One region of the Pseudarthrobacter sp. MOO13 genome, then DNA from elsewhere that is predicted to be linked to it. Evidence: riboswitches for the same ligand, from Rfam matches in the RefSeq annotation. Region 1 holds a riboswitch; each other region holds the start of a gene.

Region 1 (3,275 bases):
CACCGAGTTGCGGGTCCCGGTTTGGCACGCTTTCCGTCACGTACAGGAGCTTCATTGCAAGAGTGTACTGGATCACACTCGGGTGGCAGGGTTGCTCTGGGCAACTTTGTGGGGAACCGCAGGAAGCCAAAAAGGGCGACGGCGGGAAGTCCCGCCGTCGCCCTTTCCAAGGGGGGCGCGTGGCCGGCTACTGCCAGGCGCGGACGTAGTCCACCAGGAGTTGGGACTGCGGGCCGTACACCGGGTTCGTCGATGAAGCGCCGACGTTCAGCACGATGTACTGCGGGGCGTTTCCGTCGTCCGTGGGGTAGGACTTGACCTTCACGCCGTCGAAGTAGACGTCCGACGAGTTGGCCATCCGGTGCAAGCCGAAGGTGTGGTATTCGTTGGCCCAGTTGCCGCCAACGCCACCCTGGTTGTGTGACCCGGAGCCGGAGTGGTAATTCACGGTCATCTTGCCCTGGAGGACCTCCGCGATGTCGTTCTCGCCGGTGGCGGGCCAGGACTGCCCGGTGGTCCAGAACGCGGGCCAGTTATAGAGGCCGTTGGCGTTGCCGGGGAACCTGATGCGGGCCTCGACGTACCCGGTGGTGAACTGGTACCCGGTGCCCGCTCCACCCTTCGGGTTCGTGGAGACCAAGGACCCGGAAGACGAGGAGGCAAGGCTAAGGGCCAGGTTGCCGTTGGCCACGGAGACGTTGGCTGGGTTGGTGGCCACCTTGTTCATGGTTCCGCAGTTGGGGGAGAACCAGCAGTTGGACCACTTACCGCCGTCCAGGCCTGAACCGTTGAACTCGTCAGCGAAGGTCATGGTCCAGTTTCCGGGGACCCCTGCGGGCATGGGCGTCCCGCTGTTGGCCAGCGGTGCCGAGGCTGGTGCCACGGCGATGGGGGACTGCGGTGCAGGAGCCGCAGCGGCCGGAGCCGGGGCGGGTGCCGCGGGAGCCGGCGCCTGGGCCGGAGCCTGCTCTGGTGCGGGTGCGGGCGCGGGTGCGGCTGCCGGTGCCGGGGCGGGCGCCGGAGCGGACTGGACTGCGGCCGACGGGGTGGGCTGGACCTGTACCTCGCTGCCGGCCCCGGCGGCGCTGGCCACCCGGGATACGTCGGCAGCTTCATTGCCGTTGGCGACGCCGAGGCCAAGGGAGGCTGCGCCGAGGACGGCTGCTGCCAGGCCGGCGGCCAAGGGCAGGCGGCGGGAATCTCTGGATGTCAAGAACTGACGGAGCCCGGCCGATGGGGTCTCATTCTGATGACGGCGGGCGCGTTTGGCGCTCAATTTGCGGGATGCGGGCATGGGGAATTTACCTCTCAACGCCGGCGGGGTTAGCTGTCGGGTTCGAATGCTGCCATTCGGCCGCGGATCGCGGCTTCACCCCGAGGGCAGGCGGGAGCCATACCCGTGACACTTGGGTCCCCCGCCTCTGCCTTGGAACCTGAGGGATCGCGGAAGCGGCAGAGTTGGGCGTCTTCCGGGATTGGGGCCGGCTGGGGCGGCCCACCCGAAGACCGTACACGAAAATCCCTGCGGAATCACAATTGGGTAACGGAAGCGGCGCGGTGGGCGTGGCGTCCCGCGGTGCACCCGCATAGACGTCTATTGGCGAACGGCACACTCCTGCGTTTTCCACATAGGTGTCCGGTCAGGCTGCTCCTGCCACATCACGCGGCTAGCCTTGAGTCAAGCGCGAATCGCCTATCAGGTCCAGATGCACTAGGATATTGAAGTCTGTGCTGCGTCCTGCCTCCGTATTGGTGGCAAGGCACTGTGCAGAATCGCAAATGAACCTCCTGTTACGGAAATGCCGTAACCGCTTAGCCCAAAGGAGGTGGGTTCACATATGCGTCCTTACGAATTGATGGTAATCATCGACCCCGAGGTCGAAGAGCGTACCGTTGAGCCGTCGCTTCAGAAGTTCCTGAACGTCATCACCAACGATGGTGGAACCATCGAAAAGGTTGACATCTGGGGCCGTCGCCGTCTGGCTTACGAGATCAAGAAGAAGTCCGAAGGTATCTACGCCGTGGTGAATTTCACCGCCAAGCCGGAAACCGCCAAGGAACTTGACCGCCAGCTGTCTCTTAACGAGACCATCATGCGCACCAAGATCACCCGCCCCGAAGAGCAGAAGGTTGTTGCTGAGTAATCAGCACCAAAATTCATTCTTTACCCCGCAGGAACGCACTCTTCACCCAGGATCGAACAAGGAGGCAGTAGATGGCAGGCGAGACCACCATTACGGTCATCGGTAACCTCACCAATGACCCGGAATTGCGGTTCACACCGTCCGGTTCCGCAGTAGCGAACTTCACCATCGCTTCCACCCCCCGCACCTTTGATCGACAGTCCAACGAGTGGAAGGACGGGGAGACCCTGTTCCTCCGCGCCGCGGTCTGGCGTGAAGCTGCCGAGAACGTCGCCGAATCCCTGACCAAGGGCATGCGCGTGATCGTCACCGGCCGCTTGAAGAGCCGTTCCTACGAAACAAAAGAAGGCGAAAAGCGCACCGTCATCGAGCTTGAGGTCGACGAAATCGGCCCCAGCCTGCGCTACGCCAACGCCAAGGTCAACCGCACCCAGCGCTCCGGCGGACAGGGTGGGGGCGGCGGCAACGGCGGCGGTGGCTTCGGAGGCGGCAACCCTGGTGGAAACCAGGGCGGCAACTCCGGTGGAGGCTGGGGCGGCGGCAACCAGCAGGCTGCACAGGACGATCCCTGGGCCACGCCCGGCGTGTCCAATGCAGGCGGCTGGGGCAACGGCCCCGATTCCGAACCTCCCTTCTAAAACCCAAACAACGGCCCGATGCCGGGAATGCCCGGGAGCCGCAAGGCACCCAAGGTTTTGCCGCCGTCGGACCACCACCATCCCGTGGATCAATATCCACGGGCTCCCTAGAATAGGAGCTCCACGATGGCTAAGGCTGAACTCCGTAAGCCCAAACCAAAGTCCAACCCCTTGAAGGCCGCTGACATCACTGTCATCGACTACAAGGACGTAGCATTGCTGCGCAAGTTCATCTCCGACCGCGGAAAGATCCGCGCCCGTCGCGTCACTGGCGTCACGGTGCAGGAACAGCGCAAGATCGCCCAGGCAATCAAGAACGCCCGCGAAGTTGCTCTGCTGCCTTACTCCGGCGCTGGCCGCGGCTAAGGAAGGGATTAACTAACATGGCAAAGCTCATTCTGACCCACGAAGTAACCGGTCTCGGTGCTGCTGGCGATGTTGTCGAGGTCAAGGACGGTTACGCACGTAACTTCCTGCTGCCCCGCGGCTTCGC
Region 2 (3,275 bases), 940 kb from region 1:
TTGTGCCCGTCACGTCGAAGCACACCACGGCGGCTGACGGCCGTTGAGTGGTTGTACCGCGGGCGGATGTAGCGGTTGAGGAGGATCACGGACGGGCGGCCCAGGACGTCAGTGGGGCCCACCACGGGATCATCCCCCTCGGCCACCACGCTCGCCTTGCCTGTGAGCACAAGCACCAGCGCCCGGCGGAAGGTGATAACCGCCAGCGGTTCATATCCAGCATTCAGAACGAGAGTGCGCATGCACGTACCTCTTCACGGCCGCACCCGTCAGGGGCACGAGGGCCGGCTGCCCTCGGCATGTCCGGGCTATGGATCGACATCACAAGAGTAAACAGAGAATTGCAATATCAGGTAATCGGTATACGCGGAGGCCGGATCCCCACCCCGGTGGCGGGAGCCGGGATGCACGCAGAATGGCGGGAGTTAAACGGGAAAAGACCCCCGCCTCAAGGGCAGGGGTCCTTCCGGGCACATCTTATGCGGCGCCGCGTGCGGCGGGCGGCAGTGGTTACCGAACGTGGATGAAGACCGGTCCGGAGCCAACGTTGGCGCTGAACACAACGGTGTCGTTGCCGTTGAAGCCGCCGTGGACGGCCATCCCGTTTCCGGCGTAGACGGCGATGTGGGCCATTCCTCCGCCACCGTCGGCGTAGTAGATGAGGTCGCCGGGCTGGGCCTGGGATGCGGACACCCTGTCACCCAATGACAGGTAACCGGCGGGCCAGTCGTGGAAGTGGATGCCGACGGCAGCCAGTGCGTTGGTCACCAGCATGGTGCAGTCCTGGTGTACGCCAAGCTGGGCGTAGGCAGCGGACAGGATGGCAGCACCCTTTCCGCTGGCGGAAACCTGGGCGGCGGGGGCAGCCGTGGCATCGGCAGTTGCAACCTTGGCAGTCACCTTGGGAGCGGCAACGGCCTGGGCAACGGGAGCGGGAGCGGCTTCCTGCACCGCAACCTCGGGCTCGGGAGCCGGTGCCGGAGTGGTGGTAACTGCCGGCTTTTCGAAGCTGATGGCAATGGTGGAAGCCGCTGAGATCGGAGCGTCGACGGCGGATTCAACTTCCATGGCGGATGCCGGAGCCGAGTCGCGCTTGACGTTGGTGTCGGCTGCGTTGGCTGCGATGCCGCTGGTCAGGACCAGGCCGGAAGCTGCAGCGATTACTGCAGCCTGGCGGCCCATGCCGCCGGCGTTGTCGCTGACAGCCTTGGCAATGATCGCGATCGAGTTGGTTTTGGTGACCTCGGCGCGGTGCCGTGCGGTAGCACGAGTCGTCATCAGTTCTCTCTTTCGTTTTCCTCTGGACCGCGGTGGCCTGTCCGAGGGGGTTGGATGCGCCGGCATCTTGGGGGTACGCCGGCGCGTCCCGAACGGGGATGTTGGTTTCTAGCGAAAAAGCTTTGGGCAAAGAAATAGCCCTTGGAGCGTGGAGCCCAAGAACTACTTGTTCAGGTGGTAGTACGTGGAAGTACCGGTGGCTGCGGGAGAGTGGAGCATGGTTCCCTGCGACGGGTTGAGCGCGCTGATCATCATGCCGTTGCCGACGTAGATGCCGACGTGTGCGCCGCCGTTCTGGACCACGAGGTCGCCCGGCTGGGGGGTGGAGGTGGGGGTCATGATGCTCCACGCGTTCGTGCGGGGAATGCTGATTCCAGCCTGCGCGTAGACCCACTGAACGAAGCCAGAGCAGTCCCAGCCGTTGGGGGTGGTGCCGCCCCAGACGTAGGGGTGGCCGATGCCGGTGTAGGCGATCGCGGCGATACCCGAGGTGGCTGCGGACGAAACGGCTTCCACTGCCTGTCCGGCCTTGGACGCCTCCTGGCCGGCAGTGGTGGCGGTGCGGTCCGCGGACGCGGTGGACTGGGTGCGCACGGTTTCCACCTTCGGGGCGGCGGTGGTCTTGACCGCCGGACGCTCGAAGGAAACGGTGGCCGTGGGGGCCGCGGTGACAGCAAGGGCGGTCTGCGCGGAACCGGACTCCGTGGAGGCCGAGATGCCGGCAGTGGTGTCCGCGGCGTTGGCCGGCAGGCCCATGCTCAGGATGAGGCCTGAAGCCGCTGCCACAACGGCAGCCTGGCGGCCCACGGTCCCGACATTGGCGCTTACGGCCTTGGACATGGCGTCCAAGGGGTTGGCGCGAACCGTTTGCGCACGGTGGCGCGCAGAATTATGGCGTGAAGACACGAAGGTAGCCTCTCCCAATGCCTGCGAGGTGAGCTGTCGGATTCGGATGGGAGTCACCCGGCCACTTCGCTTCCTGGGAAGCTCATGACTTAACCCCAAGGCCTTCCAGAACGCAGAAGGCCAAAATTGGTTCCCCCGCCCCTGCCAGACGATGAAATGCGAACGGACCTTGAGCGGTGGCAGAGTTAGGCAATCCACTCAAGAGCGTCAACTTCGGAAAAGTTGACGCGAGTTAGACGGTACAGCAGTTTTGCTTCAATGTCACATTCAGGTCACGGCGGGTCACGGCGATCTGGGAGTGCGCAATCAAACGGTTACAGCCAGCCCATCGGATCGACCACTTCGCCGTTGACCTGAACTTCGAAGTGCAGGTGGCAGCCGGTGGACGCCCCGGTGGTCCCGCTCAACGCCACGACTTCGCCGCGGGAGACCGTTTGGCCCACCTTGACGTTGAAGGACGAGAGGTGGTTGTACGTGGTCTCCAGGCCGTTGCCATGGTCGATCACCACCCGGTTTCCACCGCCGAACTGGTGCCAGCCGGCGAAGGTCACGGTTCCTGTTGCGGCTGCCAGGACGGACGTCCCGCACTGTGCCACAAAGTCCTGTCCGCGGTGGAAATCTCCGGTGCCGCCGGTGATTGGGCTGACCCGGTAGCCGAAGGGCGACGCGGTCACGAGGGATGCCAGCGGCGCGGCCAGGGTCCCGGCGGAAGCCGCACGCGTTACTGATCCGGCCGACTGGGCGCTCAGCAGTTGCTTCAGCTTCCCGTCGGGGTCCGCCTGCGTTACGACGGCTGAGCGGCTGAAGTCGATCTGGGCGCCTACATCCGCGGAAATCTGGGGCTGGGGGCTGACTGCGGAGGCGGCCTGGGGCGCGATTCCGGCCGCATCCGTCGCCATAACGGGGCTGGTGGCGGGCATGGTCACCGTGAGCACCAGGCCGGTGGCGGCGAGGGCGATGCCGGCCTTTTGGCCGATGCCGCTGGCCGCGGCAAAGTCGGTGATTTGCCGGAACGGACCCCGGCGGCGGCGTGCATCCCGTTGCGGGTCGCGGGGGCGCTCCGCGGCGGCTACTTCGACAACCCGGGCTGC
Region 3 (3,275 bases), 790 kb from region 1:
TCAACGAGAAGTCCTACATTGTTCCCGGCCTCGGCGACGCCGGCGACCGCCTGTACGGGATCGCCGGGTAGGTTCCACCCTTTTTCAAAACCGTTCCCGCCGCTAGCCTGTGCGGATGGACTGGAAACTAGAACTCGTCTTTGTCCCTGTATCCGATGTGGACCGCGCCAAGGATTTCTATGTTAACAAGGTTGGCTTCAACGCCGACTACGACGAACGCCCGTCGGAGTCGATCCGCTTCGTGCAGTTGACGCCACCCGGCTCCGCCTGCTCCATCTGCATCGGCGAAGGGCTCACCGACGCTCCGCCCGGCACAGGATCCAACCTCCAGCTGGTGGTCAGCGACATCGAGGCTGCCCACCGCCAGCTCAAGGGCAACGGCGTGGACGTCAGCGACGTGGATGTGCAGCAGTGGGGCCACTTCCTGTACTTCGCCGATCCGGACGGCAACAAGTGGTCTGTCCAGTACATCCCCTGGCGGAACGCCGGGCCGGGCGACGTCCAGGGCGCCGGTTAACGCAAACCGCGGGCCGCATCGACATGATGCGGCCCGCGGTTTGCGTTGCGCCCGGTGCTGGTGGTGCCTAGTACCAGTTGTGTGCCAGGTGGAAGTTCAACGCGCCGCAGGGCGAGGCGTAGCTCTTCTTGATGTAGTCCAGGCCCCAGTTGATCTGCGTGCGGTAGTTGGTTAGGTAGTCGGCGCCTGCGCTGGCCATCTTCTCCGCCGGCAGCGACTGGACGATGCCGTACGCGCCGCTGCTGGCGTTGGTGGCGGTGGTGGTCCAATCGGATTCCTTGGTCCACAGCGTCTGCAGGCACTGCATCTGGTCCGGTCCCCAGCCAAAGGAGGACAGCTGGCTGGCGGCGTAGGCCTGGGCGCCCGCGGGATCGTTGACCGCGACGGCGGGAGCAGGCTCAGGCGCGGGGGCCGGCGCAGGTGCGGGTGCTTCAGCCGGCGGGGCGGCGGGAGCGGGCGCGGGGGCCGGCTCCGCGGCCTGCGGTGCCACGCTGATGGCGGAAGGAGCAGGATTCGCGGCCGGGTTGGACCGGATTTCGCTCTTCTCGATGCTCATCTGGGCATCCGCCGCCGACGTGGAAGCGCTTGACCCGGTGGACGACGCCTGGGTCATGCTGTTGGTCGCCTGGCCTGCCGCGCCAACGCCAACCAGCACCGCGCATGATGCAGCGAGGACCGCAACACGCCGGCCCACGGTGGTCTTTTTGGCGGGCTGGGGTTTGGCCCGATGTTTTGCCTTGGTTTGCAGGCATGGTTTTGCCATGGATTTAGACATGATTGATCGCCTCTCACACCTGCGGAGTTAGCTGTCGGGTTCGGATGAGGGCATCCGGCCGCACGGAAAAAACACGTGCTGGCTTAACCCCAAGGGCAATCATTGCCCGGGACGGTGGGTCCCCCGCCTCTGCCGTTGCTCAAGCGGAATCCGGGAAGCGGCAGAGCTTGGCGTCAACCCGGGATATGCGGCCCGAACGGGGACCGCACCCAATCGACGGTACAGGAAGATTGCGCATTAGTCACATTTGGGTAACGGAAGTCACGAATCATGGCGCGTCGATTTGCTGCAGGCGGATCCCCGGCGCCGGGTTATCCCGCCAGGATATAGACCGTGGTCCCGCCAATGTTTTGCGCCGGGAACGTGGACTCCACCCACTGTGCAATCCGGGTGGAGGCGTCAGAGCCGCTGCTGGACATCATGGTCCCGCCGGCAATGAAGTAGTGGATCCGGCCTTGGGAGACCAGCGCTTGGAACTGTTCCAGCGTGGGGGAGGGGTCGGTGCCGTTGAAGCCGCCCACGGCCATCACCGGCAGTTCCGTGGCCAGTTGGTAACCTGCGGCATTGTTCGAACCGACTACTGCCGCTGCCCAGGTGTAGTTTGAGGCACCGTCCTTCAACGCGGCCACGAGCCCGGCCGACGGCGTGGGCGCACCCAGAAGGCCGGCCATCCCGCCGGCGCGGCCACCGGTGGCACCCTGACCGCCCTGCGCTGCCCCGCCCTGGCCGGCCCCCTGGCCTTGTCCGCCCTGGCCGGCACCCTGGCCTTGTCCGGCCTGGCCGTTGAACTGCCGGGACGTGCCGCCCGCGCCAAACCCGCCGGTCCGGTTTCCGCCGAACCCGCCCGGGCCGCCGAACGACGGCGCCGGTCCGGCGCTGACAATGGCCCCGCTGTGCGCCGTCGCCGCCGTCGACATGGAGAAGGCCAGCGGGCCGGCGAGCGATGCCGCAATGGCGAGCGCCGTCGTCGTCCGTTGCACGGAGCGCAGGCGGATGAACCTGTTCAACCCTGTTCCTGCTGCGGCCGCAAGGCCTGCCGCCAGCACCACCCAGCGCAGCCACGGGCCGTAGGCGGATGTGGTTCCCAGCAGGGTGAATGCCATCAGGGGCTGCCGCGGCCACTGCGGCGGCCAGGAAGACCGCCGCGGCGGCCTGCCGCCGGTGCTGCCAGAGAAGTACCGGGCCCAGGCCGGCCAGGGCTGCGATCCCCGGTGCCAATGCCACCGCGTAGTAGGGGTGGATGATGCCCGCCATGAAACTGAAGACCAGGCCGGTCACCAGGACCCAGGAACCCCAGATGAGCACCGACGCCCGGACGGCGTCAGTCCGCGGCGCCCGGCGTCCCACCCACAGCAGGCCGGCAGCAAGGATCAGTGCGGAGGGCAGCAGCCACGCGATCTGGCCGCCAAATTCGCTGTTGAACATCCGCAGCAGCCCCGGAACGCCCCAGCCGTTGGCGCCGCCCACGCTCCCTGTCTCGTCGCCTGTCAGCCGGCCCAGGCCGTTGTAGCCGAGGGTCAGTTCCAGGATGGAATTGTCCTGCGAACCACCAATGAACGGACGGTCCGCAGCCGGGATGAGCTCCACGACGGCCAGCCACCAGCCGGCCGCGGCAAGCATCGCGGCACCGGTGGCGAGCAGGTGCAGCAGCCGCCGACCCAGCCTGGCGGGTGCCGCGACCAGGTAGGCGAGGGCAAACCCGGGAACCACCAGCAGGACCTGCAGCTGCTTGGCAAGGAACCCGAAGCCCAGGAAAACCCCTGCCAGCAGGAGCCAGCGCAGCCTGTCCTCCTGCACGGAGCGGAGCACCGCATAGGCCGCGGCGGTCATGAGCAGCACCAGCAGGGCGTCCGGGTTGTTGAACCGGAACATCAGCGTGGCCACGGGCGTCAGTGCCAGCGCAACGGCGGCCAGCAGCCCTGCCCGGTGGGCGAGGCGCGGGTCACCGGTGGCCGGTGCCGCGGCCCGCCGGACAGCCAGGTA
Region 4 (3,275 bases), 2.0 Mb from region 1:
CGGGCGGCATGAAAACCAAACTGGGTCTTGCCGCTGGAAACGCCAGCGACGACGCCGCGTCCAGCCTTATTGACGATGTGGTGGCCATCCTCAAGGACGGCCCGGTGGATTACACCCTGTTCTTCCGTAACCTAGGCAGGGCGGCCCGCGGCGACCTGCGCCCGGTGCGCGGGATGGTGATGGATTTGGCCGGCTTCGACGCCTGGTCGGAGCGGTGGTTGGCGCTGCAACCCGACGCAGGGCTGATGGACAGCGTCAACCCGGCGTACATTCCACGGAACCATCTGGTGGAGGAAGCCCTCGCCGCCGGCACGGAGGGAGACACTGCCCCGCTGCACCGCCTGCTTCAGGCCGTGACCGATCCTTTCACCGAGCGGGCCGGGCTGGAACGCTACATGGACGGTGCCCCGGCGGACTTCGGGACGTATACGACCTTTTGCGGGACCTGATCCGACGACAACAGGAGGGTGGCAACCGGAGACCCGGCTGCCACCCTCCTGTTGGGAGCAGGCTTTACTGCGCGAAGACTAGGCGACGCGGACCACTGAGTAGCCGCTGAGCCAGCTGATGGAGTGCACCTGCGTGGTGTAGCCGTTGACGCCGCCACTCACAACCTGGCCGTTGCCGGCGTAAACGCCCACGTGGCCCGAGGTGATGATGAGGTCGCCGGGTGCCGGGCTCCCGACCACGCTGCCGTACTGGAAGAACTGCGTGGGAGCCAGGTCGCCGACGCTCTTGCCGACGGAGCGCAGGGCTTTTTCAACCATGGCGGTGCAGTCCTGGCTCACGCCGACCTGGCCGTAGGCGGAGGCCAGGATGGCAGCACCGGTCCCGCTCCCGGTGGTGGACGCCACCGGCGTTGCTGATGCGTAGGACATGTTCATGCCGGTGTTCGCCGGTGCGGTGGCGGCTGCCGCCTGGACGGGGGCCGCTGCCGGCGCAGGTGCTGCCACGTAGCCGGCGCCGGGGATCTGGATCTGGTCACCGGGGTAGATGATGGACGACAATCCCAGGCCGTTGGCAGCCAGGAGGTCATTGAGGCTGACTCCGTACGCGGCCGAAATCGCGCCGAGGGTGTCCCCGGAAACGACGGTGTGGACGGTTGCTGCCGCGGCTGCCGGAGCAGTTGCAGGAGCTGCGGCGGCCTGGACGCTGGCCTGCTCAGTGGTGTCCGCGCCCGTCACGCCCGCATGGGCCGGGGCGCCGACGCCGAACGCGATGCCGGACGCGGCGGCAACAGCGAGGGCCGGACGGCCAAACGAACGGGCCTGTGATTTGGCCGTCACGGCGAGTCCCTCGAGCGCAATGGAGCGGGCCGGGGTCGCGCGGTGGCGGGCAGTGCTGAGATTCTTTGACACGATTGATCGCCTCTCCCATGCCTGCGGGGTGAGCTGTCGGGTTCGGGTTGGAGATACCCGGCCGAACATATCTCCGCGGTGGGCGGAGGAGCTGTCCGACTTAACCCCAAGACCTGAAAGGTCGTGGAAACTTGGTTCCCCCGTCCCTGCCAGCATGAATGCGGTTGAATCCCGGTATCAGCGGCAGGGCTCGGCAAACTGATGGGAGTGTCCCGTTTGGGGAGGGACACCAGAAGACCATAACCCGCCGACCCTCCCATTGTCACGTTTAGATAACATGCGAGGTTCTTCTCTCGTATTCAACCAACGATTGGATGGGTCCGATCCACCCACGCCGGGCTCCCGCCGGTCCGGCACCGGACCAAACGGGTAACAAAGCAGGCACGGCCGCCTTTCCGCTCCGGCGTGCCGCCGGTATGCTTCGGGACTATGCCCCTGTTCGTGACCATGCCCACGTCCCCGCTGGTGGGGGGACTGCTCGCCATCGCAGTGGCAGCGGCCACGGTCCTGCCGGCCACTGCAGACGAGCCTGCACCTCCCGGTGGGTATCCGTCCTGGGCTGACGTGCAGCAGGCGCAGTCTTCCGAGGCAGCGAAAGCGGCAGAGATCACCACCATCAATGGGTTCCTGGACGGCCTCCAGACCCAGGCTGAAGCCGCCGGTAACACGGCGGTCCGGGCATCGGCCGACTACGCCGCAGCCGACGCCGGGCTGCAAGCGGCATCGGTAAGGCTGGATTCATTGTCCGCCCGGGCTGCCCGCGCCAACGACGAACTGGCCCGGCATCGCAAGGAAATCGGAGCGCTTGCCGTCCAGGCGTACAAGACGGGCGGGACCAATACCGGATTCTTCGTGGCCCTTGATGCCCTGCGGAACAACAGCGTCCAAGGGCTCAACCTCGTCCAGCTGGTGGGCGACAAGACTGCTGCTCTGGTGGAGAAAGCTGCGGCTGCCGGAAAAGTTGCCGCATCACTGGCAGAGCAGGAAAAAGTGGCCCGCACTGAGCGGGAACGACTGTCCGGGGAAGCAAAAGCCAAACTGGATGCAGCCCGCTCCGCCCAGGATGCGCTTGCCCGGCAGGTAAATGACGAACAGCAGCACAGCACCGAACTGACCGCCCAGCTTGCCTCGCTGAAGGGAACGACGGCGGCACTTGAGGGGGAGTATCGCCAGGGCCAGGCGGCGCTGGCTGCCTATGAAGCGGCCCAGGAGGCCAAGCGCGCCGCTGCGGCGCAGCAGGCCCGCCGGCAGGCCGAAGCCGCGGCGCAGGCTGCCGCGGCCGCAGCCAGGCAGCCCAAACCCGCGGCTGCAGCTCCGGCCGGCAACGCGGCGGTACCGGCCCCGCCGGCCGGCCCGGTTCCCGGCAGTCCGCCGCAGCCGGCCGTGCCCGGCCCGCCGCCCGTCGTCGTTCCCTCCGTCCCGGGCGGTGCCGTCAATGATCCTGCCGGCGCCAAGGCCTATGCCTCAGGACGCCTGGGTGCCCTCGGCTGGGGCGCCGACCAGTTCCAGTGCCTGTCCCAGCTGTGGACCAAGGAATCCGGCTGGCTGACCACGGCCACGAATGCCTCATCCGGGGCCTATGGCATAGCCCAGGCCCTGCCGCCGGGAAAGTACGCCAGCGCCGGAAGCGACTGGCTGACGAGTTACCGGACGCAGATTGACTGGGGGCTCGGCTACATCCGCGACCGCTACGGGTCCCCGTGCGGCGCCTGGAGCCATTCCGTCGCCCTGAACTGGTACTGACTGACGCGCTAGGCTTTCCGCATGCCAGATTTCGAACGGTTCAGGGTGCTGCTCGAAGAGGAACGGGCCCGGAGGTTGGCCCTGTTGCCGGCGCTGCGGGCTGATATCGACGCGGCCAACGCGGCCCGGCAGGACTCCAACGTCGATGACGAACACGATCCCGAGGGCGCCACG

The links. A riboswitch is a leader RNA that binds a small molecule or an ion and turns the genes downstream of it on or off. The one in region 1 is predicted to bind cyclic di-AMP.
Region 2: it holds a riboswitch for cyclic di-AMP, as region 1 does, so the genes downstream of both, AC4EEO_RS14975 (C40 family peptidase) here and AC4EEO_RS19305 (glycoside hydrolase family 16 protein) in region 1, are expected to answer to the same signal.
Region 3: it holds a riboswitch for cyclic di-AMP, as region 1 does, so the genes downstream of both, AC4EEO_RS15630 (aggregation-promoting factor C-terminal-like domain-containing protein) here and AC4EEO_RS19305 (glycoside hydrolase family 16 protein) in region 1, are expected to answer to the same signal.
Region 4: it holds a riboswitch for cyclic di-AMP, as region 1 does, so the genes downstream of both, AC4EEO_RS08330 (C40 family peptidase) here and AC4EEO_RS19305 (glycoside hydrolase family 16 protein) in region 1, are expected to answer to the same signal.

The regions. Positions count from the first base shown of each region.
Region 1 covers NZ_CM177848.1:4,223,548-4,226,822, forward strand. Annotated here, with positions in the region: gene AC4EEO_RS19300 (glycosyltransferase) at 1-55, opposite strand, end outside; gene AC4EEO_RS19305 (glycoside hydrolase family 16 protein) at 188-1,213, opposite strand; cyclic di-AMP (ydaO/yuaA leader) riboswitch at 1,299-1,468, opposite strand; gene rpsF (30S ribosomal protein S6) at 1,839-2,144, shown strand; gene AC4EEO_RS19315 (single-stranded DNA-binding protein) at 2,216-2,782, shown strand; gene rpsR (30S ribosomal protein S18) at 2,909-3,148, shown strand; gene rplI (50S ribosomal protein L9) at 3,166-3,275, shown strand, end outside.
Region 2 covers NZ_CM177848.1:3,280,421-3,283,695, forward strand. Annotated here, with positions in the region: gene AC4EEO_RS14965 (HNH endonuclease) at 1-242, opposite strand, end outside; gene AC4EEO_RS14970 (NlpC/P60 family protein) at 511-1,278, opposite strand; gene AC4EEO_RS14975 (C40 family peptidase) at 1,441-2,118, opposite strand; cyclic di-AMP (ydaO/yuaA leader) riboswitch at 2,189-2,370, opposite strand; gene AC4EEO_RS14980 (M23 family metallopeptidase) at 2,499-3,275, opposite strand, start outside.
Region 3 covers NZ_CM177848.1:3,437,713-3,440,987, reverse strand. Annotated here, with positions in the region: gene upp (uracil phosphoribosyltransferase) at 1-71, shown strand, start outside; gene AC4EEO_RS15635 (glyoxalase superfamily protein) at 116-517, shown strand; gene AC4EEO_RS15630 (aggregation-promoting factor C-terminal-like domain-containing protein) at 585-1,292, opposite strand; cyclic di-AMP (ydaO/yuaA leader) riboswitch at 1,298-1,458, opposite strand; partial or broken gene AC4EEO_RS15625 (glycosyltransferase family 39 protein) at 1,604-3,275, opposite strand, start outside.
Region 4 covers NZ_CM177848.1:1,791,122-1,794,396, forward strand. Annotated here, with positions in the region: gene AC4EEO_RS08325 (protein adenylyltransferase SelO) at 1-449, shown strand, start outside; gene AC4EEO_RS08330 (C40 family peptidase) at 528-1,358, opposite strand; cyclic di-AMP (ydaO/yuaA leader) riboswitch at 1,362-1,534, opposite strand; gene AC4EEO_RS08335 (coiled-coil domain-containing protein) at 1,788-3,101, shown strand; gene AC4EEO_RS08340 (TraR/DksA family transcriptional regulator) at 3,123-3,275, shown strand, end outside.